2 regions of the Pseudoduganella sp. RAF19 genome follow, and region 2 is predicted to be linked to the other one. Evidence: predicted binding sites of a transcription regulator. Region 2 holds the regulator's gene; the other holds the start of a gene.

Region 1 (14,504 bases), on a different contig from region 2:
CGATCGCGGTGGTCACGGCATTCGGCAGCGCGGAAAACGCGGTGGTCGCGCTGAAAGCGGGCGCCTTCGATTACGTGAGCAAGCCGGTGCAACTGGACCAGCTACGCGTGATGGTGCAGTCGGCGCTGAAGCTGAACGAGCCGGATACCGCGACGGCGGACCACAAACCAGCGGCCAGCCGCCTGCGCGGCAACTCGGCCGCCATCCAGGCCCTGCGCGCACAGATCGGCCGCCTGGCCCGTTCGATGGCGCCGATCGCGATCAACGGCGAGTCGGGTAGCGGCAAGGAGCTGGCGGCACGCGAAATCCACGCCCAGAGTTCGCGCGCGGACAAGCCTTTTATTGCCGTGAACTGCGGCGCGATCCCGGAAGCGTTGATGGAGGCGGAATTCTTCGGCTACCGCAAGGGCGCCTTCACCGGCGCGGCGGACGAGCGCGATGGCTTCTTCCAGGCCGCGAATGGCGGCACCCTGATGCTGGACGAGGTGGCGGACCTGCCGCTGGCCATGCAGGTCAAGCTCCTGCGCGCCATCCAGGAGCGCCGCGTGCGCAAGATCGGCGCGACGTCGGAGGAGCCGGTCGATGTGCGCATCATCAGTGCCACCCACAAGAATCTGGAAAAGCTGGTGGAGGAGGGCCTGTTCCGGCAGGACTTGTTCTACCGCCTGAACGTGATCGAGCTGCGCCTGGCGCCCCTGCGCGAGCGGCTCGACGACCTGGAAGAGCTGACCCAGGCCATCCTCGGCCGCCTCGGCACGTTCGAACACAAGGTCACCATGGGACCGGGCGTGCTGGACGCGTTGCGCGCCTATGCCTTCCCCGGCAATGTGCGCGAGCTGGAAAATATTCTGGAACGCGCGCTGGCGTTTTCCAATGATGGCGTGATTGCGGTGGAGGATCTGGCGCTCAAGGGCGGAAGCACGGCCGGCCTGGCCGCCGCGCCGCAGCCCGTCGCGGCGCCGCAGCCGGCCGCCATACCGGTGCCGCCGCCCGCGATGCCCGCGGCGAGTGCGGCCGCGTCGGCGCAGGCAGTCACCGCCGCACCGCTCGCTGCCGTCTCTTCGCCTGCGGATGCAGCCGCGCCGGGCATCTCCATGCCGCCTCTGCCGGCCTTCGACGTCCTGCCAAGTGACCTGCCGGCCTACCTGGCGGCAGTCGAGCGCGACATCATCATCCGTGCGCTGGCGCAGACCAGCTACAACCGCACCCAGGCTGCTCAACTTTTGGGCATCAGCTTCCGCCAGTTGCGCTACCAGATGCAGAAGCTGAACATCCAGGAACCCGAGACTTAAACCCGGTGGCCGCCACATCATGGCGGCCACCCGCATCTCGCCATGGGTTTATAATGCTGTCCCCCGGCGAATTCCCAGGCCCATTCTGTAGCGTTTTTGCCAACGCACAACATCCTGCCACTGCACAATTTTGCTTACTTATTGAGCAATAAATTCAAGCAGTTAGTGCTTGCTCACAGCCGATCGCCCGTCAATTCCGGCGATATGAAAAGTCAATAGAAATATTGTCCGGCATGAAAAAAATTGGCCTTGTGCGAGCCGGAAGCGGTCACTACAATTAGTGGATGGATTTAACCGATTCACTAGATGTAGTGGTCGTAGTTGCCGTAAGAAAACAACCCTAATACGCGTTATCGTGGGAGCAAAAATGCAATCGACTCAAGATACCTCCATCACCCCAGTGCCACAAGCACCGGTATCCGCAGGCGCTGACGCTGGCGGCCTGAGCACGCCGGCGAGCACGCTGGGCGACTACCGCATCATCCGCCGTAACGGCGCGGTGGTGGCGTTCGAGCCGTCCAAGATCGCCGTGGCCATGACCAAGGCCTTCCTTGCCGTGAACGGCGGCCAGGGTGCAGCGTCCGCGCGCATCCGCGAACTGGTGGAGCAACTCACGAATAACGTGGTGAACGCCCTGGTGCGTCGCCAGCCATCCGGTGGCACTTTCCACATCGAAGACGTGCAGGACCAGGTGGAACTGGCCCTGATGCGCTCCGGCGAACACGACGTGGCACGTTCCTACGTGCTGTACCGCGCCAAGCACATGGAAGAGCGCCGCCTGAAGAAGGAAGCACAAGGCGCGACCGCTGCCGCTGAACCGCAAATCAGCGTGACCGAAAACGGCGTGCGCCGTCCGCTGGTGATGCAGGAAGTGCGCGACCTGATCGGCGCCGCTTGCTCCGGCCTGGAAAAGCACGTCGATGCCGACGCTATCCTGGCTGAAACCGTCAAGAACCTGTACGACGGCGTGCCGGTCGAAGAGCTGCACAAGTCCGCCATCCTGGCTGCCCGCGCGCTGATGGAAAAGGACCCGGCTTACTCGCAAGTGACCGCCCGCATCCTGCTGCACACCATCCGTAAGGAAGTCTTCGGCAAGGAAACCGCGCAAGCCAAAGCTGCCGCCGAATACATCGAATACTTCCCGAAATACATCGCCAAGGGTATCGAGAACGAGCTGCTGAATCCTGAGCTGGCCAAGTTCGACCTGGCCAAGCTGGCCAAGGCCCTGGTAGCCGACCGCGACCTGCAGTTCGGCTACATCGGCCTGCAAACCCTGTACGACCGCTACTTCCTGCACGTGCGCGATGTGCGCATCGAAATGCCGCAGGCTTTCTACATGCGTGTCGCCATGGGCCTGTCCCTGAACGAAGAAAACCGCGAAGCGCGCGCCATCGAGTTCTACAACCTGCTGTCGACCTTCGACTTCATGTCGTCGACCCCGACCCTGTTCAACTCGGGCACTCTGCGTTCCCAGCTGTCTTCCTGCTACCTGACCACCGTGTCCGACGACCTGGAAGGCATCTACGACGCCATCAAGGAAAACGCACTGCTGGCCAAGTTCGCCGGCGGCCTGGGTAACGACTGGACCCCTGTGCGTGCACTGGGCGCCCACATCAAGGGCACCAACGGCAAGTCGCAAGGCGTGGTGCCATTCCTGAAAGTAGTGAACGACACCGCTGTGGCAGTGAACCAGGGCGGCAAGCGCAAGGGCGCTGTCTGCGCTTACCTGGAAACCTGGCACATGGACATCGAGGAATTCCTCGACCTGCGCAAGAACACCGGCGACGACCGCCGCCGCACCCACGACATGAACACCGCGAACTGGATTCCGGACCTGTTCATGAAGCGCGTGATGGAAAAGTCGCACTGGACCCTGTTCTCGCCATCGGATTGCCCGGACCTGCACGACAAGGTCGGCAAGGCCTTCGAAGAAGCCTACCTGGCGTATGAAGCCAAGGCGGAAGCCGGCGAAATCCGCGTGTGGAAGAAGATCGAAGCGCTGGACCTGTGGCGCAAGATGCTGTCCATGCTGTTCGAAACCGGCCACCCATGGATCACTTTCAAAGATCCTTGCAACATCCGTTCGCCGCAGCAGCACGTGGGCGTAGTGCACAGCTCGAACCTGTGCACCGAGATCACCCTGAACACCAACGCCGACGAAATCGCCGTCTGCAACCTGGGTTCCGTGAACATGCCTGCCCACATGAAAGAGGGCAAGCTGGACCACGTCAAGCTGCAGAAGACCATCCGCACCGCCATGCGCATGCTGGATAACGTGATCGACATCAACTACTACGCTGTCGACAAGGCCCGCAACGCGAATATGCGCCACCGTCCGGTCGGCCTGGGCGTGATGGGCTTCCAGGACTGCCTGCACATGATGCGCGTGCCTTACGCTTCGCAGGAAGCGGTAGCTTTCGCCGATACCTCGATGGAAGCGGTCTGCTACTACGCTTACCTGGCGTCGACCGAGCTGGCGGAAGAGCGCGGCCAGTACGAATCGTACAAGGGTTCCCTGTGGGACCGCGGCATCCTGCCGCAGGACTCCGTCAAGCTGCTGGCTGAGCAGCGCGGCGGCTACCTGGAGCAGGACCTGTCCGCCTCGATGGACTGGGCGCCGGTGCGTGAGCGCATCGCCAAGTTCGGCATGCGCAACTCGAACTGCGTGGCGATCGCTCCGACCGCAACCATTTCGAACATCATTGGCGTGTCTGCTTGCATCGAGCCGACCTTCCAGAATCTGTATGTGAAGTCGAACTTGTCCGGTGAGTTCACCGAGATCAACGCCTACCTGGTGCGCGACCTGAAAGCCCGCGAACTGTGGGACGAAGTGATGATCGCCGACCTGAAGTATTTCGACGGCTCCCTGAGCAAGATCGACCGCGTGCCGCAAGACCTGCGCGATATCTATGCGACCGCCTTCGAAATCTCGCCAACCTGGCTGGTGGAAGCTGCCTCGCGCCGCCAGAAGTGGATCGACCAGGCACAGTCGCTGAACATCTACATGGCTGGCGCTTCCGGTAAGAAACTGGACGAGACGTACAAGCTGGCATGGCTGCGCGGCCTGAAGACCACTTACTACCTGCGCACCATCGCTGCGTCGCACATGGAGAAGTCGACCACCCGTACCGGCGCGCTGAACGCTGTGTCGGCCAATGCTCCGGCCGCCATGAACGCCGCTCCGGCCGCTCCGGCTCCTGTTGAGGCAGCTCCGGCAGTGGAAGAAGGCGCCGCCTGCTACCTGCGTCCTGGTGACGACGGTTTCGAGGAATGCGAAGCCTGCCAGTAATACAATAAGAACCAATGGCGTGAGGCGAGTGGCTGCCACATCGTGGCAGCCACTTGGTTTCCGCCTCGGGTTTAAAAGCTTAATTAGAAGGAACTCAACAAAATGCTATCCTGGGATGATGAAGCCGCGGCAACCCCGCGCCAAACCCCTCCGATGGGCGCCACCGCCGAGGCAAGCGCCGAGCAGGTCGCCCTGCGCGTGAATGCCGACGACAAGCGCGTCATCAATGGCCAGACCGACGTCAACCAGCTGGTCCCGTTCAAATACAAATGGGCCTGGGACAAGTACCTGGCCGGCTGCGCCAACCACTGGATGCCGCAGGAAGTGAACATGCAGCGCGACATCGAGCTGTGGAAGAACCCGAACGGCCTGTCCGAAGACGAGCGCCGCCTGGTCAAGCGCAACCTGGGCTTCTTCGTCACCGCCGACTCGCTGGCTGCCAACAACATCGTGCTGGGCACCTACCGCCACATCACCGCTCCTGAGTGCCGCCAGTACCTGCTGCGCCAGGCGTTCGAAGAGGCGATCCACACCCACGCTTACCAGTACATCGTGGAGTCCCTGGGCCTGGACGAGCAGGAAATCTTCAACGCCTACAACGAAGTGGCGTCGATCCGCGACAAGGACCAGTTCCTGATCCCGTTCATCAACGTGCTGACCGACCCTGCGTTCAAGACCGGCACCATCGAGAGCGACCAGCAGCTACTGAAGTCCCTGATCGTGTTCGCCTGCCTGATGGAAGGCCTGTTCTTCTATGTCGGCTTCACCCAGATCCTGGCGCTGGGCCGTCAGAACAAGATGATGGGCGCCGCCGAGCAGTACCAGTACATCCTGCGCGACGAATCGATGCACTGCAATTTCGGTATCGACCTGATCAACACCATCAAGCTGGAAAATCCGCAACTGTGGACGCCGGCCTTCAAGGAAGAGATCAAGGGCCTGTTCCTGCAAGCTGTCGAGCTGGAATACCGCTACGCCGAAGACACCATGCCACGTGGCGTGCTGGGCCTGAACGCGGCCATGTTCAAAGGCTACCTGCGCTTCATTGCCAACCGCCGTGCGGTGCAGATCGGCCTGGAGCAGCTGTTCGACCAGGACGAGAATCCATTCCCATGGATGTCCGAAATGATCGACCTGAAGAAGGAACGCAACTTCTTCGAAACCCGCGTGACCGAGTACCAGACCGGTGGCGCACTGAGCTGGGATTAATCTCAGCCTCACCCACAAAAAACCCGCCTTTCCGGCGGGTTTTTTTTATGCGTTTCAGCTGCGTAAAACTTCCAGCAGTTTCTTTGCGCCGGCGGTAGAGGAGGCCGGGTTCTGGCCGGTGACCAGATGGCCATCGACCAGCACATACGGTTGCCAGTCGGCAGCCTTGGAGAAAATGCCGCCGTTCTCTTTCAGAACATCCTCAACGAGGTAGGGAACGATCTTGGTGAGCTGCACCGCTTCCTCTTCGGTATTGGTGAAGCCGGTGACCTTCTTTCCCTTCACTAATGGCTGGCCGTCCGGCCCTTTCACAAAGCGCAGCGCGCCGGGAGCGTGGCATACCATGGCGACGGGCTTGCCGGCCGCGTAGGTCCGTTCGATCAGGCCGATCGAATCCTTGTCATTGGTCAGATCCCACAAAGGGCCATGTCCGCCCGGATAGAAAATGGCGTCGAAGTCCTTCTCGGACATTTCCGACAGGCGCCGGCTGTTTGCCAGGACGTGCTGGGAGGCCGGATCTTTCTTGAAACGCTCGCCTGCTTCGGTCTGGAAATCAGGCTCATCGCTTTTGGGATCGAGCGGCGGCTGTCCGCCTTTCGGCGATGCCACCGAGACGTCCACGCCGGCATCCTTGAATACATAGTAGGGCGCTGCGAACTCCTCCAGCCAGAAACCCGTCTTCTTGCCTGTGTTCCCTAGCTGATCGTGGGAGGTAAGTACCATCAGTATTTTCATGATCTCTCCTGAAATGAAGCCTCTTCAGCTTAGCGGAGGCTCGCCCAAATGCAATTGAAGCGTGGTATGATGTGCGGCTAATTATGTCACAACATGATATAAAATTTCGCCAATGACATCATCTTCATTAAGCAAGGCCGACTTCACGGCGCTGTCGGAATTCCGATACCAGATGCGGCGCTTCGAGCGCTTTTCAGAAAATGCGGCGCATGCGGAGGGCATCACGCCGCTGCAATACCTGCTGCTGCTGCACATCAAAGGCTACCCCGGCCGCGACTGGGCCACGGTAGGCGAGCTGGCGGAGCGCCTGCAGGCGCAGCAGCATGGCGTGGTCGCGCTGCTGACGCGCTGCGAGGCGGCCGGGCTAGTGCAGCGCAGGCCGAACGATCTGGATCGCCGCCGTGTCGAAGTGCATCTACTGCCGGCCGGCGAGGACGTACTGTCCCGCCTGGCGGCGATGCACCGTGCCGAGCTGCAATCGCTGGCCGGTGTGTTTACGATTCCCAACCTCCCTTCGAAGCTATGAAACCCTACGACCCACGCAGCGACTTCAGCGGCGACGCACGGCTTTTGCCGATCGGCGCCATTGCGGCCGTGATCGGCGTGCTGAGCACCGGCACGGCCTGGCTGCTGCTGCACGCCATCTCCTTCTTCACCAACCTGTTCTTCTTCCAGACGCTGTCGGCCGAGCCGCATTCGCCCGCCAACCATACGCTGGGCGCCTGGGTGATTGCGGTGCCGATTATCGGTTCCATCATCATCGGCCTGATCGCCCGCTACGGTTCGGAACAGATCCGCGGCCACGGCATTCCGGAAGCGATTGAAGCCATCCTGTTCAAGCGTAGCGCCATGTCGCCCAAGGTCGCGGTGCTGAAGCCGCTGGCGTCCGCAATTGCCATCGGCAGCGGCGATCCGTTCGGTGCGGAAGGCCCGATCATCATGACGGGCGGCGCAGTCGGTTCGCTGATCGCCCAGCACTTCCACCTGAGCGATGCCGAGCGCAAGACCCTGCTGGTGGCGGGCGCGGTAGCCGGCATGACCGCGGTGTTCGGTACGCCCATCGCTGCGGTGCTCCTGGCGGTTGAGCTGCTGCTGTTTGAACTGCGTCCACGCAGCCTGCTGCCGGTGGCGATTGCCTGCGCGGTGGCGGGCTTCCTGCGTCCGCTGATTCTGGACGCGGGGCCGCTGTTCCCGCAGCAGAGCGCAGCCCTGCAACCGCTGGGCTTCCTGCCTTGCGTGATCGCCGGCCTGCTGTGCGGCGTGCTGGCCCTGATCCTGTCGACCGCCCTGTACCGCGTTGAAGACTGGTTCCACAAGCTGCCGATCCACTGGATGTGGTGGCCGGCGCTGGGCGCCATTGCAATTGGCGTCGGCGGTTATTTCCAGCCGCGCGCACTGGGCGTTGGTTACGACGTGATCGGCGACCTGCTGCAGAACCATCTGGCGGCCAGCGTGGTGGCAAGCCTGCTGCTGGCCAAGGCCATCATGTGGCTGATCGCGCTGGGCTCCGGCACATCGGGCGGCGTGCTGGCCCCCTTGCTGATGCTGGGCGCAGGCCTGGGCGCAGTGCTGGGGCCTTATCTGCCGGGCGGGTCGCCTGCCGTGTGGCCGCTGGTCTTCATGGCTGCAACTCTGGGCGGCATGATGCGCGCCCCGATCATGGCGACCGTCTTTGCTTACGAGCTGACGCACGACGCCAACGCGCTGCTGCCGGTGCTGATGGCATCGGTGATCGCCTACGGCTTCACCGTGATCACCATGCACCGCTCGATCCTGACCGAGAAGATCGCACGCCGCGGCCACCATATCTACCGCGAGTACGGCATCGATCCGCTGGAACGCCACAGCGTGGAAGAGGTGATGACTGCCACTGCGATGTCGATCGATGCCGACGCGCTGATTGCCGATGTCCTGCAATCGCACTTCGGCGCCAATCAGAAGCACCGCGCTTATCCCGTTACGCATCAGGGCGCAGTGCTCGGCATGCTGGACCGCGCTGCGATGGAGCAAGCGCCCAATGCCGTGCATGTGCGCGAACTGTATGGCGTGAACGCCCCAGTGGTCGCGCTGCGTGGGGAAACCTGCCGCACGGTTGCTGTGCGTCTGGCGGTGCACGGACTTGAACGTTTGCCGGTGGTTGCTGATGCGACAAGCCGCGAACTTGCCGGTGTGATCAGTCGTAGCGACTTGATCAAGTCTTCGCTGGCACTGCATAACGAAGAACATGCGCGTCATCGTTTCCGCCGCTTTACGCTCGCTAAGTAATAGTCACTAAGGCCTCCTTCGGGAGGCTTAGTTTTTATGTGGCCGCGTGGCAACGTATTCTTAGCAGCTTGTTTACTACTTCAAATCTTTTCGATGAAAGGTGAGAATCGGTGAGGATTCAGAAGGGCTCCCTGTCTATACTGAAGATTCCCTCTAGGAAATTTCCTACCTACTTCAGCCAAGTCCGCAAAAAAAAGGAGTGCCTCATGAACAGCCCGGTCGTGCAGGAACAGCAACTGCAAGAACTCGAACTGCAAGCAATCAACACAGCACTCAACCGAGTGCAGGCACTCATCGAATTCCAGCTCGATGGCACCATCCTGCATGCCAATGAAAATTTCCTGAGCGCGGTCGGCTATACGCTGGAAGAAGTGCAGGGGAAACACCACTCGATGTTTTGTGAACCGGCGCTGGCGTCGAGCGAAGCCTATCGCCAGTTCTGGGAGCGCCTGCGCACCGGCCATTTCGATCAGGGCGATTACAAGCGCGTCGGCAAGGGCGGCCGCGAGATCTGGATTAACGCTTCCTACAACCCCGTATTCGACGCCGAGGGCAAGCCTTACAAAGTCATCAAATTCGCGACCGACATCACGGCCAGCAAACTGCGCAGCGCGGAAGATCAAGGCAAAATCAGCGCCATCGACAAGGCGCAAGCCGTGATTGAGTTCGACATGAATGGTCACGTGCTGACCGCCAATAACAACTTCCTCGACGCCATGGGTTATGCGCTGGAAGACATCAAAGGCGAGCATCACCGCCTGTTCTGCGATCCCGAATACGCCAACAGCATGGAATACAAGCGCTTCTGGCAAAAACTCAACCGCGGCGAGTTCGACAGCGGCCGTTACAAGCGCATGGGCAATGGCGGCAAGGAGATCTGGATTCAGGCCACCTACAATCCGATCCTTGACCTGAACGGCAAGCCTTGCAAGATCGTGAAGTACGCTATCGACATCACGGAACAGGTGAAACTGGAGCAAAGCATCAAGGCCAAAGCCGAATCCGATGCGCGCAAGATCGACGCGCTGCTGGATGCGGTGGCGCGCGCCGCCAAAGGGGACCTCACCGCGCGCCTGTGCACCGAAGGCAATGAACCGCTCGACCACCTCGCCGCCGGCATCGACAAGATGATGGGCGATCTGCGTGGCGTGATCGGCCAGGTGGTGATGTCTGCCACCGCCTTGTCGGACGATGCGGAATCGATCGCCAGCCGTTCCAGCGTGGTGGCCAGCGGCACCCAGGCCCTGGGCGCCACGGTGGAGGAAATGAACGCAGCGGTCGATGGCCTGACCCGTTCCATCGATGCTATTGCCAACAACACCTCCGCCGCCAACGACCTGGCCAAGAGCACCCAGGATGAAGCGGAAGCTGGCGCCAAGGCCGTGGCGCGTTCGATCGAAGCCATGGATCTGATCAATCGTTCCTCGGAAGACATCGGCGAGATCGTCAAAGTGATCAGCGACATCGCCAACCAGACCAATATGCTGGCTTTCAACGCCGCCATCGAAGCGGCGCGCGCGGGCGAGCATGGCCTGGGCTTCTCGGTGGTGGCGGACGAAGTGCGCAAGCTGGCCGAGCGCTCCTCGCAGGCGACCAAGGAAATCTCGAAACTCATCAACGAGTCGGTCAAGCGCGTGAACACCGGCAGCGAGATCTCGCGCCAGGCCAGCGAAGCCTTCGACAAGATCGTGCAGGGCGTGGGCAAGACCAGCCAGGCCATCGGCGTGATTTCCAGCGAAGCGCATGAGCAGCTGCTGACGGCGCGCGAAGTGAGTTCGGCGATCCAGCACATCGCGGAAGCGGCCGAGCAGTCGGCCGGCAGTTGCGACAGCATTGCCGCCTCCACCGCAAACCTGAACCAGCGTGCGGGGGACCTGAACAAGATCGTCGCCGGCTTCGTGGTGTAAGCATGGACGCCCTGCGCGTGGTGGCGGCGCCCGCCGCCGGAACCGTGGCGCCTGCGCTGGAGCTGTTCGGCTCCTTTCTGCTGGGCAGCGATGAATTTGCGCTGCCGGCCATGTGCATCCGGGAGGTGGTCAACTTCCCCGAACGCATGACGGCCGTGCCGCTGGCGCCGCATTACCTGGAAGGGATGTTCACGCTGCGCGGCAGCGTGATCCCGGTGGTGAATCTGGCCCGTCTATTCGATCCGTCGGCGCCGAAGGGCGCGGCACACCACAAAATCGCCATCATCGAGCACCAGGATGTGCTGGTCGGGTTGCTGGTGCACGGCATCGGCGAGGTGCTGCGCGTGCGTCCTGAACAGCGCAGCACCCTGCAATATGCCGGGGAAGCGGGCGTGGTGGCGGGCACCATCCTGCTCGACCAGGGCCGCCGCCTGTTGCAGGTGCTGAACGTCGAGCGTCTGGTGTGCATCGAGAACGTGCCCCAGGTGCTGGCCCTGCGCGCGGCGGGCAGCCAGGGACGCCAGCGCCAGTTGCGCGCGGTCGGCGAGAAGCGCCATGCGATCACCTTCCGCGCCGCCGGCGCCCATTTCGCGCTGGAGATGAAGGCCATACAGGAAATCGTGCAGGTGCCGGAGCTGCAATCCTCAGTCCTGAATAGTCAATTGTGTTTGGGGCGCATGCTGTTCCGCGGCAAACAGATCGCCGTGGTGGATTTTGCAAACCTGGCCGGAGCCGCCTCCGGTGAATCCCATCCCGATCAGCGCGTGCTGGTGGCCCGCATCGGCGACGCCACCATCGGCTTCCTGGTCGATGCCGTGGAAAGCATCGCCCATTTCCATACCGAAGACGTGATGCCGATTCCGTTGCTGAGCAAGGCGCGCAGCGGCATGTTCGCCGGCTGCGTGACACGGGCAGGGCAGGACGATGTGATCCTGCTCGACCACGACGGCATTTTCTCGCGCTGCGAGATCGGTGAGCTGCATCAGGGCCACCAGAACCTGTTCCCTGACGACGGCAAGGACAATGCCGCGCGTGCGGCGGCCGGCCGCAAGGTCTATCTCACCTTCACCGTGGGCGACAAGTTCGCGCTCGAATTGCGCCAGGTACGCGAGATCATCGACTGCAGCGGCGACATCACGCGCGCTCCCGGCGTGCCGGACTACTTGAGAGGCGTTCTCAACTTGCGCGGCAATTTCGTCAGCCTGGTCGACCTGCGTGTGCTGTACGGCATGCAGCCCTCCGGTCCGGCCGCGCAGTCCAAAGTGCTGGTCATCGAACGCGGCGACGAGCGCTTTGGCTTGATCGTTGATGGTGTAAATGACATCGTCACCGTCGCCGACAACCACCGCTATCCAACCCCAAGCCTGATGCGCAAGGGCGAAGCGGAAGGCCTGCAGTCCGAATCGAGCGAGGTGCTCGAACTGGGCGGCGACAACAGTTCCATTTGCCTGCTCGATCCCGAGCGCCTGCTGCGCAAGCTCGCCGCCTGATCCTTCTCCGCGTATTGCATCAAAGCGGCCAGCATCTTATCCTGTCCAGAAAAAGGGGGATGGGATGCTGGATGGGATGGCGAGCGCGCGCGTCGCGGCCGTAGTCGCGGCGGTGACGGCGCTGACGGGCATGGCGGACGCGCTTGCCGAGGGCTGCGCGCGGCCGGTCAAGGTTGCGGCCAGTCCGATGGGGCGCTCGATGATGGTGTCGTCATCGGGCCAGGTCAGTGGCATCGTACCCGACTTCCTGGAGCTGGTAGCGCGCCAATCGGGCTGCCGCTTCGAATACGTGATCGTCCCGCGCATGCGCGCCCATGCCCTGTTCGAGCGGGGCGACGCGGACCTGGTCCACAACAGCACCCGCACCGAAGAGCGCGACCGCTACGCCACCTTCATTCATCTCTATAACACTCGTCCCATGCTGTTGTCGGCCGGTGCGCGCATGCCGGAGCAGATCACCATGAGCGATCTCGCCGCCGGCACCACTACCTTGAGTGCTGTGCGCGGCTATAACTTCGGCCCGGCCTACATGGCGCTGATCAACGATCCGGTGGTCAGGAAGCGCGTCTCCCTGGTTCCCGATCCCGACACGGCAGCGCGCATGCTGGCCGTGCGCCGCTTCGATGCGGTGTTGATGTCACCTTCGGTTTTCGTTGAGGCGGCACTGGCCTCCGACCTGCAGGACAGGATCAATGTGACTGCGATTCGCGGCATGCCCGCCCATGCTGCCGGCATGTATCTGAGTCTGAATAGCCTGGACAGCACCGACCGCGAACGCGTGCGCGATGCCATCGTCACGGTCGCAGCGCGCGGCGAGTACGGTCGCCTGTTCAGGATGTACTACGCGAATCCGAAGTGGGCCTTGAAGGGATGGGACACCGAAGTCGCTCCATCAAAGTGAAGAGATGAACGCGTATCGGCATGCTACAGAGGTCCATGTAGCGTAATCGCGACGAAAAAAAATCGCGGACATGCGTGGTGACCTTCATCGGTCCATCGATGCTCGCAACGTGAACACCCCACCTTCGCATACAGCCTTTAGATAAAGGACGTATGCAAAGCGAAGCAAAGCTCGAAGACCTCGCGCAAGGTCCGATGCTAGGCAAAAACAGAGCGCAATGCGTGCTTCAATGTGCGCCAACTCGCAGATCAATGCAAAAAAAGAGCGAGAAAATCAATCGTGCTGGTTGCGCAACGGTAAGGTTTTCGTGTACTTTACGAACTTGAAATTGCGTGAATTTGCAAGCGCTCTTTTTTTGAGTGTGTCGTTACCGCAAAAATCGAAAAAAATGGGATACACAAACGCATAAGTATGCACAAGTCCACACCGATTTCAGCGAAGCCGCTCGCCTGATCTTAGGTCAGGATCGGGCGGTTTTTTCTTTAACGCTGACAAACGGAACGTGGCGCGATGATGGGGTGATGGAGCTGAGTACACGCCCGACCCGAAACATCTCGAACAAGATTTTGAGTCCGACGCTTTAGCACAAGGCGGCGGATTCGATGGCTGAAGCGCTGCACTTGTGAGGAGGTGCAGCAGTTCAGCTGGGTACCGAATTCATTAGCGCAAACCGCAATCAGGTTTGTGCCGATGAATAATTCGCCTGGTCCACCGCAGGACCGGACGGGTTTACATCTTGTGCGTGAATTTTCCCATCCCAGATAGGAGAACTAAAAATGGCTACCGCCGCTAAGAAAGTCGTTAAGAAAGCAGCTGCTCCAAAAGCAGCTCCAGCAAAGAAGGCCGCCGCCAAGCCGGCCGCTAAGAAAGCCGCTGCCAAGCCAGCTGCTAAACCAGCCGCTAAGAAAGCTGCCGCCAAGCCAGCAGCTAAGCCAGTAGCTAAGAAAGCTGCAGCTAAGCCAGCAGCAAAACCAGCAGTGAAGAAGGCAGCCGCCAAGCCAGCAGCGAAGAAGACCGTCGCTAAAGCAGCAGCTAAACCAGCAGCAAAGAAAGCAGCAGCTAAGCCAGTAGCTAAGAAAGCCGCAGCTAAGCCAGCAGCGAAGAAGACCGTCGCTAAAAAAGCAGCAGCTAAGCCAGTAGCTAAGAAAGCCGCAGCTAAGCCAGCAGCCAAGAAAGCCGCCGCTAAGCCAGCAGCCAAGAAAGCCGCCGCTAAGCCAGCAGCAAAGAAGACCGTAGCTAAAGCCGCTGCCAAGCCAGCTGCGAAGAAAGCTGCTGCCAAGCCAGCTGCCAAGAAAGCTGCTGCCAAGCCAGCCGCTAAGAAAGCCGCTGCTAAGCCAGCTGCGAAGAAAGCTGCTGCCAAGCCAGCTGCCAAGAAAGCCGCTGCTAAACCAGCTGCCAAGCCAGCTGCGAAGAAAG
Region 2 (14,504 bases):
TAAACAGATTAGGCTTGCCGACGATATTGTGGTTCACGCCGGAAGCCTGGGTGCAGTTGGCGGCGAATGGCGACTTGGCCAGGCCAGGCTGGGTGTTGTCCGGCAGCGGCAAGTCCTGCGGAGCGTTGGCGCCGGTGGCGTCGCAGTTCCACTGGCTGTCGTCGGTGATGCCGAAGTCGTCGGCGCCGCCAATGGCAGTGTAGTTCGGCTCGCTCGGATTGCCGGTCGCGAAGTAGCTGGTCAGCTGGTTGCCGGCCTGCAGATAGCCGTTGATCTTCGGCGCGAACGGCGAATTCAGGATCGACGACGTGGCCTTGTTTTCCAGCATGATGATGAACACGTGGTCGTAGCGCGGAATGCCTTCGATGTTGAAGGCGGCCTGCTGCGACTGCAGGAAGGTGATCGGCGCGCGGGTGTCGGCAGCCGTGGTGGCCGTCGCAGCGGTCACGCCTGCCAGTCCCTTCAGGCCGGGATCGCCGCCCGCTACAGCCAGTGCGTCCGGATACAGATCGCCGCGGTCGAGCTTAGTGATCGCATAGGTAAAGCGGTTGGTCAGCGCGTTCGACTCGAACAGCATGGCGCTTTGCGCAGCTGCATCGCTGACGGTGCTCGCATCGCCCAGCACGTTCGCGGCGGGCACGCCCAGGCGCGCGGCCAGGTTGGCTTTTTCGGTCGGGTAGTCGCTGCTATTCGCTTCCATGGCGCGCGCCACGTCGCTCGACAGCGGGCTGATGACAACAGCGGCGCCCTGCTCCGTCACCTGTGCAGCGACAGCGCGCAACACCAGCCGGCTGGCGACCTTGTTGCCAGTGGCGGTGTTGGTGGCGCTGGTGCCGATGTCCGCCAGCAGTGGGCCGACGGCGGCGGCCGACAGCGAGAAAGCGCCTTTGGCGTCGGTGGTGACCGGGTTTTCGGAGGCGTCGCACTTGCCGTTGTTATTGGCATCGATACAGACCATGGCGCCCGCATAGTAGCCGGCCTTGATGGTCGGGTCAGTGGCGCTGCCAGGGACAAAGCCGGAGGCGGCAACCACACCGGCCATGGTGACGGAAGGCGGCGTGGTGGAAGTCTGTGGAGGTGCGCTGTCGTCGTTACTGCTGCCGCAAGCGGCGATCATCGCTGTGGCGGCCGCGATCGCGGTCAGGCTTAGGTTCTTTTTGGTTGCAACAGTCCGAAGGCTCGGCATGATAGTCCCTTATTGGATTGCATGAATGCTGAAGGATGAATTCCAACGGCCTCATGCCGGAGGAACGCTGGGCATTCTTGCAATCCAATATGACAATCAGGTGACCGTATCGGGACTGAAATATATTGTTATGAAACCGATTGTGTAGCTATGTATCAAGGTGTTACTTAGTGCCTGCCGACAGCATTCGTTCCACATAGCGGGCGATCAGGTCGATCTCCAGATTGACCTTGCCGCCAGCCTTCATGTGCTTCAGCGTGGTGACCTGCACGGTGTGCGGAATCAGGTTGATCGAGAACTCGCAGCCGCTCGCCGTGTCGTTCACGCGGTTGACGGTCAGCGACACGCCATTCACCACCACCGAGCCTTTGTAAGCAAGGTATTTGGCCAGCTCGCGCGGCGCTTCAATCACCAGTTCGTGCGATTCGCCGACCGGTTCAAACTTGCGCACCACGCCCAGACCGTCGACGTGGCCGGAAACCAGGTGGCCACCCAGGCGCTCGGCCAGGGTCAGCGCTTTTTCCAGGTTCACTTCCGTGGTGGTGTCCAGTCCCACGGTCTTGTTCAGGCTTTCGCGCGACACGTCGACGGTGAAGCCGGTATCGGTCTTCTCCACCACCGTCATGCAGGCACCGTTCAGGGCGATCGAATCACCCAGGCCCACGTCGGCCATTGGCAGGCCGCCTGCATCCACGTCCAGGCGCACGCCTGCATCAGCGCCGCCAGCCAGCGGGGTGACGCTTTTGATTTTGCCGACAGCGGCTACGATTCCAGTAAACATAGTGATCTTTATTGAGAGTTGAATCGGGCAAGGATACGCAAATCGTCGCCGATCTGCTTCACCTCATGGAATTTCAAACGCCTGGCGCCGCTCAGGTCTTCCAGCGCGGCCAGCGAGAACATGCCTTGCGCGTCGCCGATCAGCATGGGCGCGAGATAGACCAGCAGCTCATCGACGCAGCCTTCGCGGATCAGCGAGCCATTCAATTTGGTGCCGGCTTCCACGTGCAGTTCGTTGATCTGGCGGCGGCCCAGCTCGCGCATCAGTTCCGGCAGTTCGACCTTGCCGTGCGCGTTCGGCAGCACGATGATCTCGGCGCCTTTGTCGCGCAGGGCGGCTTCCTTTTCCGCGTCATGCGCAGCTGCGACGATCAGCGTACCGCCGCCTTCAAGAATGCGGGCGGATGGGCTGATTTCAAGTTTACTGTCGATGACGATGCGGCGCGGCTGGCGCGGCGTCTGCACTTCGCGCACATTCAGCTGCGGGTCGTCGGCCTTGACGGTGCCGATGCCGGTCAGGATGGCGCAGGTACGGGCGCGCCATGCGTGGCCGTCGGCACGCGCCGCAGGGCCGGTGATCCACTGGCTTTTGCCGTTATGCAGGGCTGTCATGCCATCCAGGCTGGCGGCAACCTTCATGCGCACCCAGGGCAAGCCTGTCTTCATGCGCTTGAAGAAGCCGATATTCATCTCGTGGGCCTCATCGGCCAGCAGGCCGGTCGCGGTCTGGATGCCGGCAGCGGCCAGCCTGGCCATGCCCTGCCCTGCCACCAGCGGATTGGGATCTTCCATCGCCGCTACCACGCGGCCCAGTCCAGCGCGCACCAGCGCCTCCGAGCATGGCGGCGTGCGGCCATGGTGGTTGCAAGGTTCCAGCGTCACATAGGCGGTCGCGCCGCGTACGTCATGGCCGCGGCGCTGGGCATCTTTCATTGCCTGGATTTCAGCGTGGTCCTGGCCTGCGGGCTGGGTTACGCCCTCGCCGATCACTTCGCCGTCGCGCACGATCACGCAGCCGATGCGCGGGTTCGGAGAGGTCGTATACAGGCCTTTCTCCGCCCATTGGAGCGCGAGTTGCATGCCTTCCAGGTCACTATTGATTCGCATATGTTCAGCAGGACGATTCGCGGTCCGGATCGCACATGCGCACCCGGCCCAGCATATTGATCTTGATAGTGCGCTTCTGCTCTCCCAGCGCCAGCGACAGGGTGCCAAAATTGGCGGCCTTGCTGTGCCCGGAACGGCAGCTGCGTCCAGCAGAATTATAAGCAATGTAGGACGGGGCCGTTTGATCGGTGAAATGGAAGCTCACCAGCGTCTCTTTGGGCAGGGCGCGGTGCGACATCAGCGGCGGTTCATCAGCGTCAAGCTGGCGGTTGGCGTTGCGGTCGATGACGATGGTCCAGCCCTGCTGCCAGTCGCCGTTTTTGGGCAGCAGGCTGACGATCTGGCCACTGGCGATGGCCTGGGCACGCGTTTCCTGAATGGCGGCCATCAGGTCGGCGGCGGCCGCGCGCAGACGGTAGCCGTCGATGCTGCGGCGCATATCCGGCATTGCTGAGCTGGCCATGATGGAGACGATGACCAGCACCATCATCACTTCCAGCAGCGAGACGCCGCGGGACCGCTGGCGGTGCGCTGGCCGGTGCTGGTCAGGGTCAGTTGTTCGCATTGCGGGTCCTTGAAGTGGTTGTCGACCAGCGCGGTGCCGGGCTTGGCGATGAGCTGGATACAGTTGGCGATGTCGTCGTTGTCGCAGGCTTTGCCTTCCAGCTCGTAGCCGCTGCCGGGCGGCGAGCGCCCCGACCACCAGCGGAATTGCTTCGCTTCGCCGGTGGCGCTGCCGGCGTTGAAGGCGATGTAGGTGTTGGCTTGCGTGAAGTAGCGTTCTTGCTGCTGCATCAGCTCTTCCATGACGCCTTGCGCTTCGGCGCGGCGCGCGGCAATCATCGCGTCAGTGAAAACCGGCATGGCGACGGCGGCCAGCAGCGCGAAGATGGCCACCGCCACCAGGGTTTCCAGCAGCGACAGGCCGCGCTCGGCGGCGTTCACGGCTTGTCCTCGCCATGCGCGGCGGCGTGCAGTTCGCGCCAGTTGGCGATTTCGCGCCAGCTTTGGCGGCCGGCGCCACCGTCGGCGATGCGGCGATAGGTTGTCTGCAGCACGACTTCGCTGTCTGGACGCGTTCCAAAGCCCATCACCGTCACGCGGTAATAGAATCCGCCGCCAGCCCGTGCCAGCCGCTCAGCAAAATAGCGCGGACGCTTGAACGGCTGCATCCCCTGCCCCGTTTCCATCCCCGCCCCCGACAGCGCGCCAAACGGCACCGAGTCACCGCCCGCCAAATCCACCACCTGCCACGCCGGCGCCGCACCAGACGGCGCAGGCTCGCCGCCAGTCGCGGCGGGCGGTGCGCTGTATGGCGCGGCGTCTCCGGGCCCGGCGCCAAGCGCGCCGACTGGGGTGGCGCGTGGCTGCGCGGCAGGTGGCGTCTCAGTCGCCGCGGGCACTACGCTGACGCGGGCGGTTTCGATGTCGCGTTCTGCATCCATGAGTCCATCCTCCGCAGCTTGAAACGCAATCAGCCGGTCGCGCTCGGCGCGCGCGGACTTTTCGCTGAGCAGCGCCATGGTGGACGCTGATGCGCCCAGCAGCAGCACTGCGACCAGCAATAGCAAGGTCACCAGCAACGCCACGCCGCGCTCGCGCCGCCGCATCATGTCAGCCTCCCTGGCGGTTGCGCACGGCATACGTCGCCGTGAACACGCGCCGTGCGCGCCGTTGCAGCGGGGTTGGCAGCGAGGCCTCGTCCACCACAGGCCCGCCCTCAAACAACGCGTAATGCATCGGGGGACCGCCGGGACGCGAGCCGAATTCTCCGTGCAGCAGCAAGGCCACGCGCACAGAAGCCACGCGCCGCCAATTTGACTTCGGCGTGCCGGCAGCCGCAGTCGCAGCGTCCATCGCGTTGATGGCGTCGGCGGTGAGGTAACGATTGGGAATGCCATCCTGCGGCTCGTCCGTGTCGAGGCCATAGAGCAGCTGGAAGCTGTCCACGCCGCGCACGATGGCGTCGGCAGCCCAGTTGCTGGCGCCTTTGTATTTGCAGCGCAGCTCTGCCTCGCCATCGGCTGCCTTGCCGACATAGAAAATGCTCCAGGCGTGCGGGCCGGCTTCTTCAAAGCCCGCACAGTTGACCATGGCGCCGTCCGCGCTGCCGGCGAAGTGAACCAGCAGCACGTCGCTGCCGTTTATCGCTGGCTGCGGCTCGTCGATTGCGGAGGTGTTTTCTTTGATGCTTGCCGCGTCGAGGCCTGCAAATGCGGCGGTATCGCTGTCGCCATATCCGGCTTGCCGCACGGCTTGGCCGATGATGGCCAGCGCAAAGCGGCCACTGTCGTCAACGCGCGAAGCCGCGCCGGTGTTCAGATAGTTCGCGTTGGCGGCGATTAGCATGGTCGAGGCGACCAGTGTCAGGAACAGGCTGAGCGCGGCAGCGATCATGGCCTCGGCGAGGCCGAAGCCACACTGGCGCTGGCGAAGCACCGTCGCACGCATCGCGCGAGGCGTTGCGCGGGTCATGGCGCGGCTCCTGGCATGGCGGCGACCGAGATCGCGACGCCCGGCGAGAACTCGCCTGCGCCATACTGATGCGGCGTGCCATCCGGATTCTTTGCGCGCCAGCCGATCTTGATAACGAGCGGCGCGCCCGCGCCACCGGAGCAATCCCAGCGCAGGCGCTTGCCCTGCCAGATCTGCGCATCGCGGCAAATGCGCGCGCGGCCATTGCCGAACTGGTGCGCAACGTCACGCCTCAGGCCATCAAGCTCCGCATCGGCCAGCTCAGCGCTGCTGCAAGCCTCATCGGCACACGCGCTGTGCGCAACAGGATGCGGCTCGGTGGCGGAATCGAAATCAAAGCCCGTGTACGCCGACACCTGCGCCGCATTGGCGCGGATGCGGTCCGCCATCGCCGCCGCCATCTGCACCGCGCGCGACAGCTGCGCCGACTCGTAACGCGTGCGCATGGCATGCAGCTGCATCGCCACGCCACCAATCATCCCCAGCGCCAGCACCAATACGGCCACCAGCACCTCGACCAGCGTAAATCCAGCGGCAGCTTTGCGCATGACGAAGCCCTCCCCTGCTGTTCAAGTTAGCCAGCAGTGGCGGGACCCGGTTGAGCCAGATCAAATCAAATGGAGTTTGCCGAAAATTTCCGGCCAGAATTTGTCAACGCGGCTTGCGTTCGACTTTTTCAATTGCGTCCTGGAATTCAGCCAGGTCTTCGAAATTCTTGTAGACGGATGCGAAGCGGATATAGGCCACTTTATCCAGGCGCTGCAGCTCCTGCATCACCAGCTCGCCGATGTAACCCGAATCGACTTCACGCTGGCCGGAGGTGAGCAGCTTTTCTTCGATCGACGCAATCGCCTTATCGACCGACTCCGCAGCCACGGGACGCTTGCGCAATGCGAGCATCAGGCTGTCACGCAGTTTGGAGTTGGCGAACTCGGTGCGGCTGCCGTTCTTTTTGACCACGTAAGGCATGGTCAGTTCGATGCGTTCCCAGGTCGTGAAGCGCTTGTCGCAATTCACGCAACGCCGCCTGCGCTTGATGGCATCCCCCTCCTCCGATACGCGCGTATCGAGGACCTGGATATCGTCATGCTGGCAGAACGGGCATTTCATGTTTAAGGGTGTCTTCGTTTAATTATTCTAATGAAAAGGCGCCAGGCCTTTCGACCCGGCGCCCTGATAGTACCAACCGGCAGCTTAGGCGTAAACCGGGAACTTATCGACCAGCACTTGCACGGCGGCCTTCACGCGCTCGATGGTAGCAGCGTCGTTCGGGTTATCCAGCACGTCGGCGATCAGGTTGCCCACTTGCTCCGCTTCCGCTTCCTTGAAGCCGCGGGTGGTCATCGCCGGCGAGCCCAGACGAATGCCCGAAGTCACGAATGGCTTCTGCGGATCGTTCGGGATGCCGTTCTTGTTGCAGGTGATGTGCGCCTGGCCCAGGATCGCTTCGGCTTCCTTGCCGGTCAGGTTCTTCGGACGCAGGTCCACCAGGAACACGTGCGACTCGGTGCCGCCGGACACGATGCGCAGGCCGCGCTTGATCAGGGTCTTGGCCAGCACGTCGGCGTTCTTCACCACTTGCTGCTGGTATTCCTTGAATGCAGGCTGCAGCGCTTCCTGGAAGGCCACGGCCTTACCAGCGATCACGTGCATTAGCGGGCCGCCCTGAATGCCAGGGAAGATCGCGGAGTTGATGGCCTTCTCGTGCTCGGCCTTCATCAGGATGATGCCGCCGCGTGGACCGCGCAGGGACTTGTGGGTGGTCGAAGTCACGAAGTCGGCGTGCGGCACTGGGTTCGGGTACAGGCCAGCGGCGATCAGGCCGGCGTAGTGGGCCATGTCGACCATGAAGTAGGCGCCAACAGCCTTGGCGACTTTAGCGAAGCGCTCGAAGTCGATCTTCTTGGAGAAGGCCGATGCGCCGGCGATGATCAGCTTAGGCTTGTGCTCTTTCGCCAGGGCTTCCATGGCGTCGTAGTCGATGTCTTCTTCAGCGGTCAGGCCGTAGGAAACCACGTTGAACCATTTGCCGGACATGTTCAGTGCCATGCCGTGGGTCAAGTGGCCGCCTTCCGCCAGCGACATGCCCATGATGGTGTCGCCCGGCTTCAGCACGGCGAAGAACACGCCCTGGTTAGCTTGCGAGCCGGAGTTCGGCTGCACGTTGGCAGCTTCCGCGCCGAACAGCTTCTTCACGCGGTCGATAGCCAGCTGCTCGACGACGTCCACGTACTCGCAGCCACCGTAGTAGCGCTTGCCTGGATAGCCTTCGGCGTATTTGTTGGTCAGCTGCGAGCCCTGGGCTTGCATCACCGCTGGGGAGGTGTAGTTTTCGGAAGCGATCAGCTCGATGTGGTCGTGCTGACGCTTGTTTTCGTTCTGAATGGCGCCGAACAGTTCCGGGTCAACATTGGCGAGGGTGTGATCTTTAGCGAACATGAAAAAACTCCAGGTTTTGTCTAAGGCAGATAGGATCGAATGCGGGCGCCGAAATGAGTCAGAGCAGCCGTCTTCGCACGACTCCATCATTGGCTGCCCAGGCGAACGGCTTTAATTGAGATCTCACGTTCCCCGGTGGTTACCCACCTCTCGCCGGCCATTGCCGGCTTTTCGCCAGTTACGTGAGACAGTAAATGGAGCCAAGATTGTATTTCATGCTCAGCATCAGAGCAACGGCAATTCCGATATATCGGATACAATTTCCGGGTTGTGCAATTCTGACCTTTGTGTTGAAGGAAACCCATGATTGTCCTCGTCACCGGCGCGACAGCCGGATTTGGCGCCGCCATGGCGCGTGTTTTCGTACAAAACGGCCATAAGGTCATCGCTGCCGGCCGCCGTACCGAGCGCCTGCAAGCGCTGGCCACCGAACTGGGCGCGAATCTGATGCCGCTGACCTTGGACGTGTCCGATAAAGCCGCCATCCACGCGGCCTTCGACGGCCTGCCGGAAGGCTGGCGCGATATCGACGTGCTGATCAACAATGCCGGTCTGGCGCTGGGCATCAAAGGCGCCCACGAAGCCAGCCTGGAAGACTGGGAAACCATGATCGCCACCAACTGCACCGGCCTGGTCACCGTCACCCGCGCCCTGCTGCCGGGCATGGTGGCACGCGGCCGCGGCACCGTCATCAATCTGGGCTCGGTGGCGGGCCACTACCCTTACCCGGGCGGCAATGTGTATGGCGCCACCAAGGCTTTCGTCGAGCAGTTCACCCTGAACCTGCGCGCGGACCTGGTCGGCACCGGCGTGCGCGCGACCAACCTGGCGCCCGGCCTGTGCGGGGGCACCGAGTTCTCGAACGTACGCCTGAAGGACGATGCGGCAGCCGCCAAAGTGTACGAAGGCACCCAGCCGCTGACGGCCGAAGATATCGCTAACACCGCGTATTGGGTCGCCACCCTGCCGGCCCACATCAACATCAACCTGATCGAGCTGATGCCGACCTGCCAAGGTTTCTCCCCTTTCAATATAAAACGGGCTACAATGGCAGGTTAATAAGGGAAAAACGTAAGAGAATGTTACATAACCCGCATTTACGCCTTGCGATCCGTAAATTGGCGTAAAATGTTGCTCAATCACATTTAGTAGTCAAAACAAACACATGTCGTCAGAGTTCAACTGGGAGGTCCGTGTCTATTACGAAGACACAGATGCCGGCGGAATTGTCTATTATGCAAATTACCTGAAGTTCTTCGAACGGGCGCGCACCGAATGGCTGCGTGCTATCGGCGTTGGACAACAGGTCTTGCTTGCTGAGCACGACGCAATGTTTGTGGTCAAGAGCGTGAGTGCCGACTATCATGCGCCGGCAAAGTTGGACGATGTACTAAAATTAACGCTAAGAATCGAAAAGCTGGGCCGCGCCTCGATCCAATTTGTGCAGGAAGCATGGTGCGGCGACTGCCTGCTGAACACGGCCCATGTAAAGGTTGGATGCGTGGACTCCGCATTGCGTCCGCGCGCCGTACCGGACGCCGTAGCCGCCCGCATGCGCACATAACCAGATTAGTAAAATAATGAACGTCACCGAAGATCTCTCCTTCATCGCCCTTATCGCCCACGCGCACCTGATCGTGCAATTGATCATGGCGCTGCTGCTTGGCATTTCCCTCGTCAGCTGGACCTACATCTTCAAGAAGATGTTCGACGTGCGCGCCGCGCGCAAGCAGACCATCGAATTCGAAAAGACTTTCTGGGCCGGCGGCAACCTGCACGCCCTGCACCAGAGCGCGGGCAGCAACCGCGCCAACAGCGGCGCCCTGGCCCGCATTTTCGAAGCCGGCATGGGTGAATTCATCAAGGGCAAACAGGCTTACGCCACCAGCCGTGAAGTGCTGGACATCGGCGCCATCCTGGACGGCGCCCGCCGCGCCATGCGCGCTGCCTTCCAGCGCGAGATGGATGCATTGGAAGCCCACCTGGCCTTCCTGGCTTCGGTCGGTTCCGTATCCCCTTACATCGGCCTGCTCGGTACCGTGTGGGGCATCATGAATGCATTCCGCGGCCTGGCCAATGTGCAGCAGGCGACCCTGTCGGCTGTGGCGCCCGGCATTGCCGAAGCGCTGATCGCAACCGCCATCGGCCTGTTCGCGGCGATTCCTGCGGTGGTGGCGTACAACCGCTTCTCGCACGACATCGACCGCCTGGCAATCCGCTTCGAGAGCTTCGTCGAAGAATTCTCGAACATCCTGCAGCGCCAGTCGCGATAAGGCGGAAACCTGGCCATGGCTACTTCCTTCTCCAGCAGCATGCGCGGCACCAAGCGCCGCAAGTTCAAGTCGGAGATCAACGTCGTCCCGTATATCGACGTGATGCTCTGCCTGCTGATCATTTTCATGGTGATCCCGAGCTCGAACAATCCGAGCACGATCGACCTGCCGCATGCCGAGAAGTCGGTGCGCCCGCCCGACAGCTATATCCAGGTGACGGTGAAGCCGAATGGCGCGCTGTCCATCGGCCTGGCCGGCAAGAATTCGGAAGCGCCGGAGACGGAGCCTAACCGCGACGCACTGGTGCGCAAGCTGAAACAGATCCATGAGGCCAATCCCGACTATCCGGTGCTGATCGCCGGCGACAAGGAAAGCAAGTACGACGATGTGATCCAGCTGATTTCGGAAGCGAAAAAGATGGGCATCAATCGCGTTGGGCTGGCAACGAAGTAAGGCATGACGAAATGAGTAGTGCAGCGAGCGTAGGTTCCCCATACCGCGTGCCCAAGCGGCACGACGGCACGCGCTCGTTCGTGCTGGCCGTGGTGATGCACGTGCTGCTGTTCGTGTTCCTGTGGGGCGGCATTCGCTGGCAAAGCTCGCAGCCGGTCGGCGTGGAAGCGGAAGTGTGGGATATGACGACCCAGCAGGCCGCGCCAAAGCCGCCGCCAGAGCCGGAGCCCGAGCCGCAACCGACGCCGAAAGTGGAAGAGCCGCCTCCGCCCCCACCTCCTCCACCGCAGGAAGTGGCGCAGCCGAAGCCGCAGGAACCGGACATCGCGCTGGAGCGCAAGAAGGAAAAGGAACGCCAGGAGAAGCTGGCGGAAGAGAAGCGCAAGGAACAGGAAAAGCTGGCGAAGCTCGAAAAGCAGCGCGAGCTGGAAGAACAGAAGAAGCTCGAAGAGAAGAAACTCGCCGAGCAGAAGAAGAAAGACGATGAAAAGGCCAAGAAGCTGGCCGAGAAGAAGGAAGCCGACAAGCTGGCCAAGGCGCGCGATGCCGAGATGAAGCGCATCCTGGGCAACGCCGCCAGCACGTCGACCGGCACGGCGGCCAAGTCGACTGCACCGCGTATCGATAGCGGCTATGCGGCGGCGATCAAGGCCAAGGTGACCAGCAATGTCGTGTACACGGGCGGCAAGCAGGATGGTGAAGGCGTGTTCCACGTCCGCCAGTTGCCGACCGGTGAAGTGATTTCGGTACGAAAAGTTAAGAGCAGCGGTGTGCCAGCATATGACACTGCGGTGGAAAATGCGATTCAGAAGTCTTCTCCCCTGCCTAAAAAGAAGGACGGCACGGTGGAGCCCGAGCTTGATATCGTATTCAACCTGAAGGATTTGCCCTGATGAATAAAATTAAGTACCTGTTCGTAGTGGCTGGGGCGGCGCTGAGCGTATCCGCCCAGGCCCAGCTGCGCGTCGAAATTACCGGCGTTGGCAGCAACCAGATCCCGGTCGCGGTGGCGACCTTTGTCAACGAAGGCCAGGCGCCGGCGCAGATCTCCGAGATCATCAAGGCCGACCTGCAGCGCAGCGGCGTCTTCAAGATCATCGACGCCGGCACCGTCACCGATATGAACAATATCGACTACGGCGCATGGAAGTCGCGCGGCGCGGACGCCGTGGTGATCGGCACCGTGGCGCCAGCGGGCAACGGCTCGTTCGACGTGCGCTACAAGCTGATGTCCACCATTCAGTCGACCAAAGTGTCGCAGCTGGATCAGCAGGCCCCGCCGCAATACGGCCGCCTGGCAGCGCACCGCATTTCCGACGACATCTACGAGAAGCTGACCGGCATCAAGGGCGCCTTCTCCACCCGTATCGCTTACGTGACCCAGCAAGGCCGCAGCTACCGCCTGGAAGTGGCGGATGCCGACGGCGAAGGCGTGCAGTTGGCCCTGAGCTCCAACGAGCCGATCATCTCCCCATCCTGGTCGCCGGACGGCACCAAGGTCGCCTACGTCTCCTTCGAGCAGAAGAAGCCGGTGGTCTATGTGCAAAATCTGATGACCCGTCAGCGTACCGTGATCGCCAACGAAAAGGGCAGCAACTCCGCGCCAGCCTGGTCGCCTGATGGCAGCAAGGTCGCCGTGGCCCTGTCCAAGACCGGCAACACCCAGATCTACCTGGCGAATGCCGACGGTTCCGGCCTGCGCCGCATCTCCAACAGCAACGGCATCGACACCGAGCCGCAGTTCTCGGCCGACGGCCAGTACATCTACTTCACCAGCGACCGCAGCGGTGGTCCGCAGATCTACCGCATGAGCGTGAACGGCGGCGACGCCCAGCGCGTGACCTTTGGCGGTCCATACAACATCAGCCCGCGCATCTCCTCCGATGGCAAGACGCTGGCTTACATTTCCCGGCGCGATGGCAATTTCCAGCTCTATGTTCTTGATCTGGAAAGCCGCCAAGAGCAACGTCTGTCCGACACCACCAGCGACGAGTCGCCGAGCTTCGCCCCGAACGGCAAGTACATCCTGTACGCCACCGAATCGGGTCGCCGCAAATCGCTGGCTGTCGTGTCGGTAGACGGCCGAGTAAAGCAGCGCTTGACCATTCAAGCGGGCAATATCAAGGAGCCCACCTGGGGTCCTTTCATGAAGTGAAGAAGTAACCTTATCAACGACCAGGAGAAGCAAAATGCAAAACGTAAAAAGTGTAGCCTTCCTCATCGCCAGTGCGGCCCTGCTGTCCGCTTGCTCGACCCCAGTTAAAGTGGCTGAGCCAGCACCAGTAGTTGAGTCCAAGCCAGCTACCCCACCAGCAGCTGACACCCGCGCAGTGGCTCCAGTAGAAACCAAGTCGATCGACCCACTGGACGATCCAAAAGGCGTGCTGGCTAACCGTTCCGTGTACTTCGATTTCGACAGCTACGTTGTTCGTGAAGATGGCAAGCCAGTGGTGCAGAACCACTCCGCTTACCTGGCCAAGAACCAGCGCCAGATCCTGATCCAAGGTAACACCGACGAACGCGGCGGCGCTGAATACAACCTGGCTCTGGGCCAGAAGCGTGCTGAAGCCGTGCGCAAGTCGATGGCTGCCCTGGGCGTGCCAGAGTCCCGCATGGAAGCCGTGTCCCTGGGCAAAGAGAAGCCAAAGGCTGAAGGCCACAACGAAGAAGCATGGGCACAGAACCGCCGTGCTGACATCGTGTACAAGTAATCATTCTTGTAATACACGCACACGGGGCGGCGCGCAGTTTATACTGCGCCCTGCCCCGTTTTTTTATTTGAGCATTGAAAGCGCCTGACCATGATCAAATTCACCAAGACAGCCCTCGTGCTGGCCGCCTTCACTACCCTGCCCCTGACCGCCTCCGCCGGCCTGTTTGACGACGATGAAGCGCGCCGCGCCATCCTCGACATGCGCACCAAGGTGGCCAAGCTGGAAGGCGACCTGAAGAACCTGATCGACACCAAGACTGACAAGAGCGCTACCCTGGACATCATCGCCCAGCAGGAACGCATGGCGGAGGACATCTCGCGCCTGCGCGGCCAGGTGGAACTGCTGCAGAATTCGATCGACGTCGCCGCCAAGCGCGAAAAAGACTTCTACGCCGACCTCGACGCCCGCCTGCGCAAGCTGGAACCGCGCGAAGTGACCATCGACGGCAAGACCGCTGAAGTGGATCTGTCCGAGCAGAAGGCTTATGACACCGGCATGCAGCAATTCAAGGAAGGCGACTACAAAGGCGCCGCCGTGTCGCTGGACGCCTTCGTGAAGCGCTATCCAGTCTCCAGCTACGCCCCAAGCGCCCAATACTTCCTGGGCAGCTCCTACTACGCCCAAGGCGATTGCAAGGCCGCCATTCTGGCGCAGCAGTCCCTGGTGAAGAATTATCCTGACAGCCCCAAGGCCGCCGACGCCATGCTGAACATCGCCAGCTGCCAAACCCAGCTGAAGGCCGTCAACAACGCCAAGAAGACGCTGCAAGAGCTGATCAAGAACTATCCAGACTCCCAAGCCGCCGCCGCCGCCAAGCAGCAGCTGAAAGGCAAGTGATCGCCTCAGGGGCCGGCCCTCTGGGTCCGGCCCTGAAGTCAGGGTTTAAATGCCGCAAGGCATTTGACAAGACCCGATGAGCAGCCTATAATCCTGCTTCTTCTTTCGACGGGTCGTTAGCTCAGCTGGTAGAGCAGCGGACTTTTAATCCGTTGGTCGCAGGTTCGAATCCCGCACGGCCTACCATTCGAAAGATGAACGTTTTACCTTGGGTCGTTAGCTCAGCTGGTAGAGCAGCGG

Evidence for each region. The regulator NrdR, encoded in region 2, represses ribonucleotide reductase genes. The targets are predictions, from matches to a motif close to CACNANATNTNGTG.
Region 1: AB4Z19_RS19630 (ribonucleoside-diphosphate reductase subunit alpha) is a predicted target of NrdR. The motif match lies at 1,593-1,606, and genes of this name have one in related genera.

The regions. Positions count from the first base shown of each region.
Region 1 is NZ_JBFREF010000007.1:92,038-106,541, forward strand. Features, by position in the region: gene AB4Z19_RS19625 (sigma-54-dependent transcriptional regulator) at 1-1,292, shown strand, start outside; gene AB4Z19_RS19630 (ribonucleoside-diphosphate reductase subunit alpha) at 1,660-4,581, shown strand; gene AB4Z19_RS19635 (ribonucleotide-diphosphate reductase subunit beta) at 4,684-5,790, shown strand; gene AB4Z19_RS19640 (type 1 glutamine amidotransferase domain-containing protein) at 5,845-6,525, opposite strand; gene AB4Z19_RS19645 (MarR family winged helix-turn-helix transcriptional regulator) at 6,638-7,051, shown strand; gene AB4Z19_RS19650 (chloride channel protein) at 7,048-8,790, shown strand; gene AB4Z19_RS19655 (methyl-accepting chemotaxis protein) at 8,997-10,697, shown strand; gene AB4Z19_RS19660 (chemotaxis protein CheW) at 10,700-12,187, shown strand; gene AB4Z19_RS19665 (substrate-binding periplasmic protein) at 12,252-13,088, shown strand; gene AB4Z19_RS19670 (transcriptional regulator) at 13,865-14,504, shown strand, end outside.
Region 2 is NZ_JBFREF010000008.1:27,198-41,701, reverse strand. Features, by position in the region: gene AB4Z19_RS21050 (phosphoesterase) at 1-1,186, opposite strand, end outside; gene AB4Z19_RS21045 (riboflavin synthase) at 1,350-1,967, opposite strand; gene ribD (bifunctional diaminohydroxyphosphoribosylaminopyrimidine deaminase/5-amino-6-(5-phosphoribosylamino)uracil reductase RibD) at 1,976-3,046, opposite strand; gene AB4Z19_RS21035 (GspH/FimT family pseudopilin) at 3,078-3,638, opposite strand; gene AB4Z19_RS21030 (type IV pilin protein) at 3,563-4,018, opposite strand; gene AB4Z19_RS21025 (pilus assembly PilX family protein) at 4,015-4,686, opposite strand; gene AB4Z19_RS21020 (PilW family protein) at 4,688-5,548, opposite strand; gene pilV (type IV pilus modification protein PilV) at 5,545-6,096, opposite strand; gene nrdR (transcriptional regulator NrdR) at 6,200-6,658, opposite strand; gene glyA (serine hydroxymethyltransferase) at 6,743-7,987, opposite strand; ZMP/ZTP riboswitch at 8,076-8,179, opposite strand; gene AB4Z19_RS21000 (SDR family oxidoreductase) at 8,291-9,046, shown strand; gene ybgC (tol-pal system-associated acyl-CoA thioesterase) at 9,153-9,551, shown strand; gene tolQ (protein TolQ) at 9,568-10,260, shown strand; gene AB4Z19_RS20985 (ExbD/TolR family protein) at 10,276-10,713, shown strand; gene tolA (cell envelope integrity protein TolA) at 10,725-11,606, shown strand; gene tolB (Tol-Pal system beta propeller repeat protein TolB) at 11,606-12,868, shown strand; gene pal (peptidoglycan-associated lipoprotein Pal) at 12,903-13,424, shown strand; gene ybgF (tol-pal system protein YbgF) at 13,515-14,264, shown strand; tRNA gene AB4Z19_RS20960 (tRNA-Lys) at 14,375-14,450, shown strand; tRNA gene AB4Z19_RS20955 (tRNA-Lys) at 14,475-14,504, shown strand, end outside.